Linked DNA regions of Thiocapsa bogorovii. The protein of the gene in region 1 interacts with the protein of each later gene in a pairwise test. Links are inferred from orthologs where the notes say so. Each region holds a gene or a part of one and is shown on either strand. Other genes may lie near its edges. The genes, in order: LT988_RS14025 and trkA.

Region 1 (8,290 bases):
TGCCGTCGGAGACATCAAGGCTATCGTTTCGCATCTGCGCGATCGCGGGATCGGCGTACTGATCACCGACCACAACGTGCGCGAGACGCTCGATATCTGCGACCGCGGTTACATCATCAGCTCGGGGTGCGTCATCGCGGCAGGCACCCCCGCCCAGCTCTTGGCCGATCAACAAGTGCGCGACGTCTACCTGGGCGCAGATTTCTCCATGTGAGCGCAAGCCCGCCACTTCACCGGCACGCGCATCCGTTGGATGCTCTTTCCGAGATGTTGGGTGTAAGATGGCCGGCATGCCTCGGCTGATGACGCCTTCACCGGACTCAAACGGCTGGAATCGAGCAGAATTGGCCATGGCCGCTACCTGATCGAACACATCGAAAAGCGCATCCGCGATCCATGAAGCAATCCATCCAGCTTCGGCTCGGCCAACACCTGACCATGACGCCTCAGTTGCAGCAGGCGATCCGTCTGTTGCAGCTCTCGACACTGGAGCTCCAGAAGGAGATTCAGGAGGCGCTGGACACCAACCTCATGTTGGAGGAGGGCGACGAAGCGGACCGATTCAACGTCGGCGAGCAGCCGCAAACGGGCACCATCCAGAGCGAGGATATCGAAACACCGCGCCTGGCGGTCGAGCAAACCGTCGACCGCGAGATCCACGCCGAATCCAACGAGATGCCCGACGAGCTGCCCGTCGACACGCTCTGGACCGATGTCTTCGACTCCTATCTGCCGAGCACGTCGCACGGATCCGACGACGGCTCGGACTACGATCCCTTTGCCCAACAGAGTCGCCCTCAGACCCTGCTCGACCACCTCGCTTGGCAGCTCAACCTCTGCAGGCTGAGCGAGCGCGACAATATGATCGCCCAAGCGGTTATCGATTCGATCGACGCCGACGGCTATCTGCGCATCGATATCGACGAGCTGCTCCTGACCGTCGACCATCCCGAGATCAGCGCAGAGGAGGTCGAGGCGGTTGTTCACCGCATTCAATCCTTCGACCCCCCGGGCGTGGGTGCGCGCAATCTCCCCGAGTGCCTGCTGATTCAACTGAGCCAGCTGCCTGCCCAAACGCCTTGGCGAAACGCTGCGATGGCGATCTGCCGCGACGGGTTCGAGTATCTGGCGAAGCGCGACGTCGCTTCCCTGGTCCGTCAGCTGAAGGAATCCGAGGAAGCCGTTGCCGGAGCGCTGGCCCTGATCCGACGTCTCAATCCGCGACCCGGAAGCCTGATCGCCGGCGCACCGGCCCAGTATGTCGTTCCCGATATCTTCGTGCGCAAACGCGAGGGCCGATGGTCGGTCGAGCTCAATCCCGAGTCAATGCCTAAACTCAGAGTGAACGCCGAGTATGCGCGCCTGATCCGGCGCGCCGATCAAAGCGCGGACGGCGTCACCTTGAAGAGCCATTTGCAGGAGGCACGCTGGTTCATCAAGAGCCTGGCCAGCCGCAACGACACGGTGCTGCGCGTCGGGGCGAAGATCGTCGAGATGCAGCAGGAGTTCTTCGAGCACGGAGACGAGGCGATGAGACCGATGGTTCTGCGCGATGTCGCCGAGGCTTTGGAGCTTCACGAGTCGACCGTATCGCGAGTGACGACACAGAAATACATGCACACGCCGCGGGGAACCTTTGAATTCAAGTATTTCTTTTCCTCGCACGTCAACACCGCTTCTGGCGGGGAATGCTCGTCGACCGCGATCCGTGCCCTAATCCGCAAGCTGATCGCCGGCGAGTCCGCGAGAAAGCCCATGAGCGACAGCAAGATCGCACAAGAACTCGCCGATCAGGGGATCAATGTCGCGCGGCGAACCGTCGCCAAGTACCGCGAGGCCATGGGGGTTCCACCCTCAAACGAGCGCAAGCGCCTGGATTAGCAGGCACTTTGAACAATAAGGAGTCAGCAGATGCAGATCAATTTGACGGGTCATCACATTGACGTCACCGACGCGCTGAAGGGCTACGTCGACACGAAGTTCGAGCGGCTTGCGCGGCACTTCGACCACGTCATCAACGCGCACGTCATTCTCAGCGTCGAGAAGCTCGCCCAAAAGGCCGAAGCGACACTGCATATCAACGGCAACAAGCTCTTCGCCGACTCGGTCCATGAGGACATGTACGCTGCGATCGACGGTTTGATCGACAAGCTCGATCGCCAAGTGCTTCGCCACAAGGAGAAAAAGAACGATCATCGCGCTACGAGCCCGAAGATCAGCGAGGGCGAAGAACCCGATCAGATCTGATGCACCAGGCGTCGCGAAGGCGCCTCCGAGACCCCCGATGGGCGCTCTTGCCCGTCGGAGGCATGATACGAACGGGATCGGTGAGGGTTGGCAGGCGGAATCGCCGACCCCGTCCAGACATCCGAGGATTCTCAGGATCCATGATCACATATTCTCGCCCGCCATCGCTGCGCGGGCCCCGTTTCAAGAGCCAGCCGAAGCGCCCGTTACCCGCGGCGCACGGGAGCCGATACCGATGCTCAGCCCGGAACTGATCAACGAGGCCCGAATCGGTCAGGGGCTTGAGATTTCCAGCAAGAAGCGCTTGCTCGAGACCCTTGCCGAGCTGCTCGCCAACGACCATCCGCGCTTGAGTACGGAGAACGTCTTCGAGCGCCTCCTCGAGCGCGAACGCCTCGGCAGCACCGGTCTCGGACACGGCGTGGCCCTGCCTCACGCGAGGATCAAAGAGGTCTCGCAGGTGATCGGGGCTTTCGTACAAACGACTCGGGGGGTCGATTACGACGCCGCCGACGGCGAGCCGGTCGATCTGGCCTTCGCGCTCTTGGTTCCGGAGACGGCGACCGAGGAGCACCTCCAACTGCTCGCCTATCTGGCAGGCCGCTTCAGCGAGTCCGCAACGCGGTCGCAACTGCGCGACGCCGACTCGCCCGCGGCGATTCTGGACCTTTTGAAGGCCACCTAGCGGTCAAGCCGGGCCGCCAGCGATGATCGAAAGCCTTCAATCTCTGATCGCTCAGACCGGACCCCGGCTGAAGCTGCGCTGGATCACGCCGGAGCCGACGGCCGCGCGTCCGCTGCGCGGCGACGATCCCGGAACCACCCGGCAGTCGCTCATCGGCTCACTGAACTGCATCCACCCCAATCGGCTGCAGGTGATCGGCAATGCCGAGCTGATCTATCTGGCGCACCTGGGCCGGACCGCCTTCGGCGAGACCGTGGAGAAGCTCTTCGGGGATCATCCGACCGCCGTCATCTTCTCCGACGGTATCGAACCGGAGCCCGCCTTCCGCGAGGCCGCCGAGCAGACACGCACGCCGCTCATCGGCTCCTCCCTGGGCGACGAAGAGCTGATCAACCACCTTCGCTACTTCCTGACCCATGCGCTCGCCGAGCGCCGCACGGTGCACGGCGTCTTCATCGAGGTCTTGGGCATGGGCGTCCTCTTGGTCGGTGATCCGGCCGTCGGCAAGAGCGAGCTGGCACTCGACCTGATCTCGCGCGGCCACCGGCTCATCGCCGACGACGCGCCGCGTTTCGCGCGCATCGCCCCGGAGACCTTGGAGGGGACCTGTCCCGAAGCCCTGCGCGATTTTCTCGAGGTTCGCGGTCTGGGGATCCTCAACATCCGCGCCATGTTCGGCGAGGGCGCCGTCGTGCGCAGCAAGACGCTGAACCTCATTATCGATCTCCAGCCGCTCGACCAGCAGCAGTTGGAGTGCATCGATCGACTCAGCGGCAGCCTCTCGGTACGCAACATTCTCGGGGTCGCCGTCCCCAAGATCACGATGCCGGTTGCGCCTGGCCGCAACCTGGCGATCTTGGTCGAGGCGGCCGTGCGACACCAGATACTGCGCATTCGCGGCTACGATGCCGGTGTCGACTTCGTCGACCGCCAGGCGCGCGCCATCAGTATCGATCGACCCGACCCGCCGAGATCACCGTTATGACCGGACCACCCGCAGAGGAGCACGGGCGCGAACGCGCACAGTCCGTCGGCAAGCCGATGAGGCTGGTCATCCTCAGCGGCCTGTCCGGCTCGGGAAAAAGCGTCGCGCTTCACACCCTGGAGGACGTGGGTTTCTACTGCATCGACAACCTGCCGCTCTTCTTGCTGCAGGATCTCGCTCTCGGACTGCACGAGGGGCTCGACGATGCCTTCACGATGACTGCGGTCGGGATCGACGTGCGGACCAGTCCGGGCAGCGGTCCCGAGGAGCTCCGACACCTTCCCGAGCTGGTTCGCTCGGCACGCGAGCGCGGTATCGGCTGCGACGTCCTCTTCCTCGACGCACAGACCGAAACCCTGATCAAGCGCTTCAGCGAGACCCGTCGCAAGCACCCCTTGACCGGCGGGGACCGCTCGTTGCCGGAGGCGATTGCGCTCGAGCGTCGCCTCCTCGAGCCGATTCGCAGCTGCGCGGATATTCGCATCGACACGACCCAGACCAACGTCCATGAGCTGCGCGATCTCGTGCGCAGCCGCTTGGTCGGCGGCGACTCCCCGAAGGCATCCATCCTGCTTCAGTCCTTCGGCTTCAAGCACGGTGTCCCCCACGATGTGGACTTCGTCTTCGACCTGCGCAGCTTGCCCAATCCGCATTGGCAACCCGAGCTGCGCCGCTTGACCGGACGCGATCGGCCCGTCATCGAGTTCCTCGATTCCGCCGAGGCGTTTTGCAGGATGCGCACCGACATCCAGGGGTTCTTCGACCGCTGGATCCCCAGCTTCGAAACGGACGGGCGCAGCTATCTGACGATCGCGATCGGGTGTACGGGCGGGCAGCACCGCTCGGTCTACATGACCGAATCCCTGCGGCATCATTTCGAGTCCGAGGGTCATCAGGTCATGGTGCGGCATCGGGAGCTACCTTGAGCGTCGGTCTACTCATGATCACCCATCAGCCGTTCGGCGCGGACCTGCTTCGGGTCGCGGCGGCAATCTTAGGCGGACCTCCGCCGGGGATCGAGGCGATGGAGGTCGTCAACGACGTGCCCTGCGAGATCTTGGCGGCGCAAGCCGCCGAGCGCTTGGATCGACTGGACGCGGGCGAGGGCGTCCTAATCCTGACGGATCTCTACGGCTCGACGCCGGCGAATGTCGCGGTATCGCTCCTTGGGATCCATGAGCGGCTCAGAGTGATTGCAGGACTAAATCTGCCCATGTTGTTGCGCGCTCTGACCTACGCCTCGCTCGACCTGGATACCGTCGCCGAGAAGGCGCTGCAGGGCGGGCGCGACGGTGTCGTGCTCTGCTCGCGACGAGACGACCGCACATGATTCGCAAAGAGATCGAGATCCTCAACAAGCTGGGTCTGCATGCCCGTGCGGCGGCCAAGCTCGTGCAATGCGCCGGACGCTTTGCCAGTCACGTCGAGATCGAGCGGCGCGGTCAGAGCGTCAACGGCAAGAGCATTATGGGCGTGATGATGCTGGCTGCGAGCCAGGGGACACGAATCACGGTCGAAGCGTCGGGCGAGGACGAGGATGCCGCCATGGCGGCGATCGAGGCGCTGATCGGCGAGCGCTTCGGAGAGTCCGAATGACCACCTCCTTTCAGGGGATCGGTATCTCGACGAGCCGCTCCCTGGCACTTGGACCGGCCTTCGTGGACGGGCGCGGCGGCCGAAGCGTCTCGCAGTCCTCGATCGCGGCCGACGAGGTCGCCGCCGAGATCGAGCGTCTCGACTTGGCCGTCACGGCAGCGCGCCAGGCCTTGAAGGCTGTGCGCAACCAGATCCCGCGCCACACGCCGTTGAACATCGCCGAGTTCATCGACACTCACTTGTTGATGCTCGAGGATGCCGCCCTGGTCGACGAGGTGCGCCGCATCGTTTCCGACGAGCTCTGCAATGCCGAGTGGGCGTTGCAACGCCAACGCGACACGTTGGTCGCGATTTTCAACGAGATGGACGATCCCTATCTGCGTACGCGCCGCGACGATGTCGAGCATGTCGTACAGCAGATTCAGACCTTCCTGCAGGGCGCAATCGAGCAGAGCGAGCCCTCGGCCCAGGATCTGGACGGTCGCGTCGTGGTGGCGCGCGACCTGACGCCCGCGGATGCGATCCTCCTGCACCATCGCGGTGCAGTCGCATTCGTGACCGAATTCGGCGGGCCCATGTCCCACACGGCCATTCTGGCGCGCAGTCTCGGGGTGCCCGCCGTGATGGGCATCCACAACATCACCCGCTACCTGCGCCAAGGCGAGCTCATCCTGGTGGACGGCGAGACCGGTACGGTCCTTGCCGATGCCGACCCACTCACCCTAACCTTTTTCCGCGGCCGGCTGCGCGCGGCAGAGGCCCGTCAGTTGCGTTTGCGCGGGCTGGTCGGACGCGCCTCCGTCACGCGCGACGGGGTCGACATCGATCTCCTCGCGAATCTCGAGCTTCCCGAAGACGTCGAGCTCGCGACTGCCAACGGAGCCAGCGGGGTCGGACTCTATCGCACCGAGTTCCTCTATATGAATCGCCGCGATCTCCCCGACGAGGAGGAGCATCTGGCGAACTATGCAGAGATCGTCGCAGGGCTCGGCGGGATCCCGGTGACCATTCGCACGTTGGACCTAGGGGTCGAAAAGCGCATCGAGACGGCCTCGGATCCGGGGCCCGGGGTCTCGAACCCCGCGCTCGGACTGCGCGCAATCCGCCTGTGCCTGAAGGAGCCCGACCTTTTTCGCCCGCAATTGCGGGCGATCCTGCGCGCCGCAGCGATCGGCCCGGTGCGGCTGATGTTGCCCCTCGTATCGAACGTCCATGAAGTGGATACGGTTCTCGCGCTGATCCGACAAATCAAGACTCAGCTCGACCGTGACGGGCTCGATTACGACCCGAACCTTCCGATCGGCGCCATGATCGAGGTGCCCGCCGCGGCCCTCTGCGCTCGAGCACTGGCCCGGCGTCTGGATTTTCTCTCGATCGGGACCAACGACCTCATCCAGTACACGCTTGCGATCGACCGACTCGACGACGGCGTCAACTATCTGTTCGATCCCACCCATCCGGCCATCTTGCGGTTGGTGCGCATGACCATCGAGGCCGCGCGCGACCTGAACCGACCGGTCAGCATGTGCGGCGAGATGGCCGGCGATCCACGCTTCACCCGACTCCTTCTGGGAATCGGGCTACGTGAATTCAGCATGCAGCCGGGCGCCATCCTGGACGTCAAAGAGGTCGTGCTGCAGGCCGACACACGCGATCTGAAGCGCCGCACCGCCGCGCTTTTCGCGCGTCTAGACGACATGGATCCTGGCGCCTTGATCGACGAGCTCAACGCCGCTTAAACCGCGCTTAAACCGCGTCCGACGGTCTAAATCGATGTCGGCCTGAGCATGGCGCCCTTGAGTCCACTAAGGGTCTTATCCCTGACGCGGTTTAAGAAAAAGAAAACCCAAAAAACCTCTAAATTTCTTAAACCGCGCGGCGCCGACGGTGGTTGGCAGCTGTGAGGTCGCACAGACAAACAAAGCATGCAGGTCACGCCGAGCGCGGTTTAAGCACGCCAACTGGCGAGGATGTCCATGCAGATCCGGTTCATCTCCTCCGCGCGCTGCGGACTGTCCGCCTCGGTGTAGGCCCGCAGCTCAGGGGCGTTTCCCGATGGGCGCAGGTGTGCGATCTCGCCGCTGGCGAAGGTGATCCTGAGACCGTCGGTGACATCCAGATCGGCGACCGGGCCGAAAGCGGCGCCGAACACGGACTGCGCCGCGGCCTTGTCCCCGGCCGGATCGCCGCGATGGATCTCGCCAAGATGCGCCCGAGCGATCTCGGTCGGAAAATCCTTCAGACGATCGCTCCAGGTGAAGCGGCGCGGGAGATCGGCGGACAGGGCCGACACCGGTTTCCCCTGCTCCACGGCGGCCCGCAGGATGGCGATCGCGACCAAGACCGCGTCTCGTGTCGGCAAGGCCGGCAGGATCCGGCCCTCCTGCTCGAGGTCGGTCGCGAGCAGGAAACCGCCGTTCGCCTCGTAGCCGACCACCCGGTCCAGTCCTCGGTCGACCAGATCCTGCATCCCTTCGATGACGAAGGGCGATCCGATACGGGTGCGCAGCACCGTCTCGAACCAGCCGGATCGCTCGACCGCCGTGTTGCTGCTCACGGGCGTCACCACCCCGCGGGCGCCGAGTTGATGTGCACACAGGATTCCGGCGATGTCCCCGCGCAACCAGTTTCCCGTCTCATCGCCGACCAGCGGACGGTCGCCGTCCCCGTCGGCCGAAACCAGGGCATCGAAGTTCCCCGTGGCGGCCCAGTCGCGCGCAAGCGCGACGTCGTTTGGGCGGATCGCTTCGGTATCGACAGGGACAAAGACCTCCGAG
Region 2 (8,108 bases), 1.3 Mb from region 1 along the record:
TCGACAAGAAGTTTCATGAGGCTCGGGTCGCCGATTCGGCGTGTTCAACACTGTGGGGGTCATGCTTGCGCCGTCTTCCGAGCCGGCTCGTCGCCGTTCAGGCGCGCGGTTCTCGGTGGGTACCATGAAACCCGAGGCGATCGGCGTGTGCAGGGCAATCAAGCTCGTTAACCGGCTAAGGATACGGCGATCGGGCGGGCAGGGCAAAGCCCTTCAACTGTCGGATCGCGTTCGACTGCCCCATCCCGGCCGGATCCGGCGTCATTCTCGAGCGAATCCATCCGGTTGACGTGTATAGTTGCATCCGGTTTCCGGAATCGACTCCCGCTCACGCCGCCGACTGTCCGGCGGCCCCGGCGGGCGCGCAACTGTCTTTAGAGGAGGCTTCACGTGGAGGTGATCGCGGATTGGGTCGGCACGATCAACGGGCTTGTCTGGGGCCCTCCCATGCTGGTTCTCATCTTGGGAACCGGGTTCTTCCTGATGCTCGGCCTACGCTTGATGCCGATCCTCAAGTTGGGGTACGGATTCAAGATGCTGTGGGCCGGGCGGCATGCTCAAGGCGAAGGCAACATCACGCCCTTCAACGCCTTGATGACCTCGCTTGCAGCGACGATCGGGACGGGGAACATCGCCGGTGTCGCCACGGCGATTGCGATCGGTGGACCCGGTGCCCTGTTCTGGATGTGGTGCACGGCGCTCGTCGGCATGGCCACCAAGTATGCCGAGGGCGTCCTGGCGGTGAAATACCGCGAGGTGGATGAAAAGGGCAACTACGTCGGTGGCCCGATGTACTACATCAAGAACGGACTGGGTCGTCGATGGCTCTGGCTTGGCACCGCCTTCGCGATCTTCGGGGGGCTCGCCGGATTCGGGATCGGCAACATGGTCCAGGCCAATTCGGTGTCGCACGCCCTCAACGGCACCTTCGCGATCCCGGAGCTCTGGTCGGGGATCGCGATGGCCGTGCTGGTCGGTTTGGTCCTGATCGGCGGCATTCGTTGGATCGCCCAGGTCGCCGGCAAGCTGGTTCCCTTCATGGCGATCGCCTATGTCGTCGGTGGTTTGGTGGTCTTGGCCTTCAACGTCGACCAGATTCCGCAAGCCATCTATCAGATCGTGTTGCACGCCTTCTCGCCGACGGCCGCTGCGGGCGGATTTGCGGGCGCAACGCTGATGCTGGGCATCCAGATGGGCGTGGCCCGCGGCATCTTCTCCAACGAGGCCGGTCTAGGTAGCGCCCCCATCGCGCATGCGGCCGCGCAGAGCCACGATCCCATCCAGCAGGGCACGGTCGCCATGCTCGGCACCTTCATCGACACCATTATCATCTGCACCATCACTGGCTTGGTGATTATGGTCACGGGGGTCTGGACGAGCGGAGAGACGGGCGCGGGCCTATCCTCGGCGGCCTTCAGTGCCGGCCTGCCGTCGGTGGGCGGTTACATCGTGACCCTCGGGCTGGCGCTCTTTGCCTTTACGACCATCCTGGGGTGGAGCGTCTACGGCGAACGCTGTGTGGAATACCTGTTGGGGATCCACGCCATCGTTCCCTTTCGGCTGGTCTGGGTCGCGGTCATTCCGGTCGGGGCGATGCTCGAGCTTGATTTCATCTGGCTGGTCGCCGATACGCTCAATGCCCTGATGGCGATTCCCAATCTGGTCGCACTGCTCTTGCTCAGCCCGATCGTCTTTCGGATGACGCGAGAATACTTCGCAGATCCGATCAACCGCCGGGTCTAGTACCTCGTTCCACCTTATTTTGCGTGCTCAGCGAGGCGAGAAGCGTTCAGCGGCTAGGCGCGCGAGTGAAGGAAGAGTGACCCTCTTTCAAGCTCGCGCAACAACGGCGCTGAACGCTTCTCGCCTCGCCCTTCGGGAGCCCCCCCAAAGGCGCCAGGGCAGCGTTACAGCCCTTGGAAATAGCACCCACTATTCCCCGCGGACTGTGCCTTGCCCTGACGCCTTTGGGGGGGCTCTGAGCATGCAAAATAAGGTGGAACGAGGTACTAGTGCGGCGTCGCCTTCGAGCCGCCCTGGCAGGGCGGCGATTCGGGGGCAACGCCGCCTTTGGCGAACCACTCCTCCGGGGTCCAGGTGTGTAGAGCGATGGCGTGGAGTCCGCCTTCGAGCTCGCTGCTCAGGGCGCGATTGAGGAGACGATGCCGCGCGACCAGGCTCTTGTCGGCGAAGGCCTCGCTGACCACCAGGATCTTGAAGTGGGATTCGGCGCCGGCAGGCACCGAATGCATGTGGCTTTCGTCGACGACCTCGAGATGCATGGGGTCGAAGGTGGTCTTCAGGGTGTCCTCGATGCGGGTTTTTCGGTTCATCTGGGCTCCGGCTCGGATCGCCCGTTCGGGCGCGTCCTCGTCAACTATGGCCCCTTCCTCACCGACACAAGCATCGAGGCCGGTGATGTGTCCGCAGGCGACCCGACCGCGTTCAGGAGTCTAGCCTTGTTGTCCCGAAAGACGCTCGACGAGGGCCAGGTGACCGGCCTCGCGTGCGTGGTCCGCCGCCGAGCGCCCCGCGAAGTCCTTGAGGGTACGATCGGCGCCATGGCGCAGTAGGACCTCGACCGTCTCGTCGTGGCCTTTTCCGGCGGTCCAGATCAAGGCCGTCCAGCCTTCGGTCTGCTCTTGATGATCGATCATGGCGCCGTTGCGCAACAGTAAATCCACGATCGATGCGTGATCGTTCGAGGCCGCGAGCATCATGGCCGTGTAACCGCCCTTGTCCCGGGCGTCGATCTCGGCACCGGCCTCGAGGAGCCGCTCGACGACATCGAGGTGCCCGTAAAGTGCGGCCTTCATGAGCGGCGTCCAGTCGCAGCTGTCGCGAACATCGACCGTCGTAGATGGCTTCAAGAGGGCGTTCAAGGCGGAGAGATCGCCTTGCTCGGCAAGGTCGAGCAGTTCCGAACCCTCTGCTTCCGGGGTCGAGTCCGATGGGTGAAAGGCGGCAAAGGCGACGAGGATCGCGATCGCCGCGAGTGCAAGAATACGGATGAGGATGTTCATGACCGCCTATTCTCCGGACCCGGAACCGGGCGGCCAATGCGAATCGGCAACCCGAGGCGAGTCGTGGGAGATCCTGTCGCCGGCACGGATCGAGCCGCCACCGGCGCGCGTCGGTCATGCGGCGGTCGTGAGGGGATGACGCGGCAGACGGATGTGTGTACCCATCGTCATTTCCTTAGAGAAACGTGACCCCCACCTGGAACAGTCGCTCGACCTCCGGGATCCGCGCCTTGTCCTGAAGGAAGAGGATGACGTGGTCTTCCGGTGCGATCACGGTGTCGTGGTGCGCCATCAGGACCTCGTCGCCGCGAACGATCGCACCGATACTGGTGCCCCGCGGGAGCCTGATGTTCTCGATGCTGCGTCCGATCACCTTGCTCGAGGTCTCGTCGCCGTGGGCGATGGCCTCGATGGCCTCCGCCGCGCCGCGTCGCAGAGAATGCACGACGACGACGTCGCCGCGCCGGATGTGCTTCAACAGGCTTCCGATGGTCGCCTGCTGCGGCGAGATGGCGATGTCGATGGCCCCGGATTGCACCAGCTCGACGTAGGACGGGCGGTTGATCAGGGCCATGACCTTGCGTGCGCCGAGCCGCTTCGCGAGCATCGCCGAGAGGATATTCGCCTCGTCGTCGTCGGTGACGGCGCAAAAGACGTCGGTGTTCTCGATATTCTCTTCCAGGAGCAGATCACGATCCGCCGCGTCGCCGTGCAGCACGATCGTCTTCTCGAGATTCTCGGCAATACGCTTGCAGCGTTTCAGATCGCGCTCGATGACCTTGACCCGATAGTTGACCTCCAGCGCTCCCGCGAGCCGCGTACCGATATTGCCGCCGCCGGCGATGATCAGACGCTTGTAGGGACGGTCGAGACGCCGCAGCTCGCTCATGACCGAGCGGATGTGCACGGGGGCGGCGACGAAGAAGATCTCGTCGTCGGCCTCGATGACCGTATCGCCTTGGGGCTCGATGGCCCGATCATGACGGTAGATGGCACCGACACGCGCGTCGACCTTGGGCATGTGCTCGTGCAGGGTGCGCAGCTCGTGCCCGACCAGGGGTCCGCCGTAGTAGGCCTTGACCGCGACCAGTCGGATGCGTCCCCCCGCGAAGTCGAGCACCTGCAAGGTCCCGGGGTTTTCGACCAGACGCAGGATGTACTCGGTGACCAATGCCTCCGGACTGATCGGAAAGTCGATCGGCAGGGCATCGGTCCCGAACAGCTTGGGTTGATCGAGAAAGCTCTGCGCCCGCACCCGCGCGATCTTGGTCGGGGTGTGAAAGAGCGTGTAGGCGACCTGGCAGGCCACCATATTGGTCTCGTCGCTGTTGGTGACCGCGATGATCATGTCGGCATCTTCCGCACCCGCGCGACGCAGCACGTCCGGGTGCGCACCGTGGCCCAGGATGGTGCGCAGATCGAAACGATCCTGAAGCTCCCTGAGCAGGTCCGGGTTGTGATCGACGACGGTGATATCGTTCGCCTCGCTGACCAGATTGGCGGCCACCGAGGTCCCGACTTGGCCGGCACCGAGGATGATGATCTTCATTGATTAAACCGCGTCCGGGGATTTCATGTTGTGGCGTGGCGTCCTTCGGCCTCGTCGCTCCTCGGTACGATCGGCGCGACGCGGTTTAAGATATGGAAACAAAGAACTTGAAGTGCGTCAGTGCCAAGGTCTGTAGAGACGCCCAACCTGTGTTCCAGATTCCAACTGGACATGCCTCGCCGGACGCACTTCAACGGGGGACGCACGTCAACGCCGCTCCTTGATCTCGATCCCCAGCGAGCGGAGCTTGCGGTAGAGATGCGTGCGTTCCATTCCCGCCTCCTTGGCCATCTTGCTGACGTTGCCTGTGTGTTTTTCGAGCTGGTAATCCAGATAGGCCTTCTCGAACTGCTCGCGCGCCTGGCGCAGCGGCTGATCGAACGAGACCAGGCCTTCGAGCGCCTGTCCCTGGGATGCCGGCGGTGCACCGAGCGCGGATTCGACCTCCTTCTGACTGATCTCGTCCCCGGCACCCAAGATCAGGACCCGTTGCACCAGGTTCTTGAGCTCGCGCACGTTGCCCGGCCAGGAGTAGTTGCGCAGATAGTTTTGCGCACCCACGCTGAAGCGGCGGTACGGCAGCTTCTCGTGGGTCGCGAAATAGTCGAGATAGAAGTTCAGCAGATCCGGGACATCCTCGGCGTGTTCTCGCAGCGGAGGGATGTTCAGCGGGACGACGTTGAGATGGTAGAAGAGATCCTCGCGGAAACGCCCGGCACGCACCTCCTCTTCGAGATTGCGCTGGGTCGCGGCGATGATCCGCACATCGATCCGCACCGGCTCGGTTCCCCCGACGCGGATGAAGGCTCCGGTATCGAGTGCGCCGAGCAGCTTGGCCTGGGCATCCAGCTCCATGTCGGCGACCTCGTCGAGCAGCAGTGTCCCGCCCGCGGCCTTTTCCAGATTCCCGTAATGGGTGTGCTCGCCGTCCTCGGCTCCGAAGAGCTCGAGCGCGGCATTGCCCCCGGCGAGCGTGGAGACACTCAGATCGACGAAGGGACGCTCGCGGCGCGCGCTCTGTGAGTGCAGATAGCGCGCGAAGGTCTCCCGACCGCTGCCCGCATCCCCGGTAATCAACACCCAGGTGTCGTGTTGAGCGATTCGCTTCACCTGCTCGCGCAGGCGTTGCAGGGTCGCACTGCGCCCGACCGGCTCGTGTACCTGAGGTGCGCGACGTTTGAGCCCGATGTTCTCCTTCTGAAGCTTGTCGGCCTCGAGTGCCCGCTCCACGGTGAGCAGGAGCTTGGCCATCGAGAGCGGCTTCTCGAGAAAATCGTAGGCGCCGAGCCGGGTCGCCTCCACGGCGGTCTCCACGGTGCCGTGCCCGGACATCATGATGACCGGGCAGGGCAGACCGTCCTCCTCTTCCGACCACTCGCGCAGCAGCGTAATGCCGTCCAGATCGGGCATCCAGATATCGAGCAGGATCAGATCCGGGCGGCGCTCGCGCAGCGCGTGCCGGGCGGATTCGCCGTTTTCCGCGCTCACCACGGCGTAGCCTTCATCCTCCAGGATCTCTTGGACGAGACCCCGGATGTCGGGCTCGTCGTCGACCACCAAGACGTGCGTTGCACTCATCGTTTTTCATCCTGTTCTCGGCCCTCGGGCACGGACCTGGTCCCCTGCCGGATCGGCAGGCGGATCCGAATCATCGCGCCTTGACCGGTATTCTCGACCTTGATGATACCGCGGTGTTCCTCGACGATCTTCTTCACGATGGCCAAACCCAGACCGGTTCCTTTGGCCTTCGTGGTCACATAGGGCTCGAACAGACGCTCGAAGAGATGCTCCTCGAATCCCGGCCCGTTGTCGGCGACCTCGAGCTCGACGAGCGATAAGCCATTCTCGCGTGCGACGCGCGTCGACACCGCGATGCGCGCGTCGGGACGCCCGTCCATCGCCTCCTGCGCGTTCTTGATCAGATTATGAACCACTTGACGCAAGCGTAACGGATCGCCGCGCACCTGCACCCCCGGCGCACCGAGATCCACCTCGAGGGCGCTCGTGCCGGCGCTGCGATACAGGTCCAGCACCTCTTGGGCGAGTCGGTCGAGCTCCAAGGGCTCGGCGTGGATGTGCGGCGTGCGGGCGTAGTCGGAGAAATCGTTGACCATCGCCTTCATGGCCTCGACCTGTTGAACGATGGTCCGGGTCGAGCGATCGATGATCTTCGCGTCCGCCTCGTCGGCCTTGGCGAGCAGCTTATGCCGCAGACGCTCCGCGGAGAGCTGAATCGGCGTCAATGGGTTCTTGATCTCGTGGGCCAGGCGTCGGGCCACCTCGCCCCAGGCCGCATTGCGCTGCGCGGTGATCAACGAGCTGATGTCGTCGAAGACCACGACGTGACCCCGCTGCTCGCTGTCCGGAAGCGGTAACGGGCTGCCCCGGCACATCAGGGTCTGACGGTTCTCGCCGCGATCGAGCTCGATCTCGGCACGCCAGTCCTCGCCCGCGAGGATATGGCTGCGCACCGTCTCGGTCCAGGGTGTGAGCCAGGGCAGCTCGCGCTCCACGCGCGCGAGCTCCGGCGGCTCGTCTTCGGCAAAGGCAAGGGAGAGGATCTGACGCGCCGCCGGGTTGGCGGTCCTTAAACGTTGGTCGGCATCGAAGGCGATGACGCCGGAAGACAGACGCCCCAGGACCGTTTCGAGATAGTTGCGCTGGGTCTCGACGGCTTGCTGGCTGCGGTTTGCGGCATCCCGTGCCCGGGCGATGCGCCGCGTCATTGCGTTGAACGAGGCGACCAGAAAGGCGAGCTCGTCGTCGTGTTTGGGCAGCGGGAGCTGTTGCTCGTAGTCGCCCTCGGCGATCGCGCGGGTGCCGCGCGCGATATCCGCAACCGGTGCGACGAGGCGTCGTGCGATATGAAAGGCGGCGATCACCGCCGCCATGACGCCGAACAGGAGCACCAACGACAGGGTCAAAGAGAAGCTCAGCTTCAACGACTGGCGCAGATACGCCAGCTCGGTGTAGCGATTGTAGGCGTTTTCCAACCGCTCCGAGAGCTCGGTGATGCGTGCCGAGGTCGGGAAGATCGCCTGCATCTTCATGTCTCGCCCACGCGGATCCTGCACCAACACCCGCACGATCAACTCGCCGCCGAGATCACTTTCCAGGCCGACATAGTTGTTGCCGGCGCGCACGCTCTGCTGGATCTCGCGCTCCGCCTGATTCGGAACCAACTGGGTCGGATCCTCGTTGGCGTTGCCGAGCACTTGGCCGCCGGCGGTGTAGACGGTCAGCTCGATGGCGCCGGCCTGACGCCGCAGATTGTCCAGACTCAGTGCGATCGCGGTCGAGGAGCGATCCTCGATCCCGGCGATGAGCTGCTCGGTGTACCGGGCCAGGACCCGCTGATTGAGATCGAGCGAGGCCTGATTCAAGACCAGCGCGTCCTGCATGGCTTGGCCGATCTCCACGTCGAACCAGCTGTCGATCCCGCGCAGCAGGAATCCGAGCGAGAAGTAGTAGACCACGCCGACCGGCAGCAGGGAGACAAGCACGAAGAGCACCAGGATCCGCCCGGTCAGGCGCGA

What was found.
Region 2: the proteins of LT988_RS14025 (region 1) and trkA interact in binary tests that used the Escherichia coli proteins (3 or more experiments, as listed by UniProt). The link is inferred for Thiocapsa bogorovii from one-to-one orthologs.

Annotation. Positions count from the first base shown.
Region 1 is NZ_CP089309.1:3,097,615-3,105,904, forward strand. Bases 1,220-4,207 are described here. They hold LT988_RS14025 (PTS sugar transporter subunit IIA), read left to right. Parts: upstream 1,220-2,482; coding sequence 2,483-2,932; downstream 2,933-4,207. Other genes in these bases: LT988_RS14015 (RNA polymerase factor sigma-54), read left to right, coding at 1,220-1,881; hpf (ribosome hibernation-promoting factor, HPF/YfiA family), read left to right, coding at 1,912-2,247; hprK (HPr(Ser) kinase/phosphatase), read left to right, coding at 2,955-3,917; rapZ (RNase adapter RapZ), read left to right, coding at 3,974-4,207. In the rest of the region: lptB (LPS export ABC transporter ATP-binding protein), read left to right, coding at 1-214; more of LT988_RS14015, read left to right, coding at 397-1,219; more of rapZ, read left to right, coding at 4,208-4,843; LT988_RS14040 (PTS sugar transporter subunit IIA), read left to right, coding at 4,840-5,247; LT988_RS14045 (HPr family phosphocarrier protein), read left to right, coding at 5,244-5,513; ptsP (phosphoenolpyruvate--protein phosphotransferase), read left to right, coding at 5,510-7,252; LT988_RS14055 (phosphomannomutase), read right to left, coding at 7,462-8,290. UniProt on the Escherichia coli protein: Seems to have a role in regulating nitrogen assimilation.
Region 2 is NZ_CP089309.1:4,371,380-4,379,487, forward strand. What follows is about bases 2,386-5,191. They hold trkA (Trk system potassium transporter TrkA), read right to left. Parts: upstream 4,573-5,191; coding sequence 3,199-4,572; downstream 2,386-3,198. Other genes in these bases: LT988_RS19370 (ankyrin repeat domain-containing protein), read right to left, coding at 2,454-3,023; LT988_RS19380 (sigma-54-dependent transcriptional regulator), read right to left, coding at 4,780-5,191. Also shown: LT988_RS19355 (inner membrane-spanning protein YciB), read right to left, coding at 1-17; LT988_RS19360 (alanine/glycine:cation symporter family protein), read left to right, coding at 391-1,743; LT988_RS19365 (BolA family protein), read right to left, coding at 2,010-2,333; more of LT988_RS19380, read right to left, coding at 5,192-6,150; LT988_RS19385 (sensor histidine kinase), read right to left, coding at 6,147-8,108. UniProt on the Escherichia coli protein: Part of the constitutive potassium transport systems TrkG and TrkH. May regulate the transport activity of TrkG and TrkH systems. Binds to NAD(+) and NADH.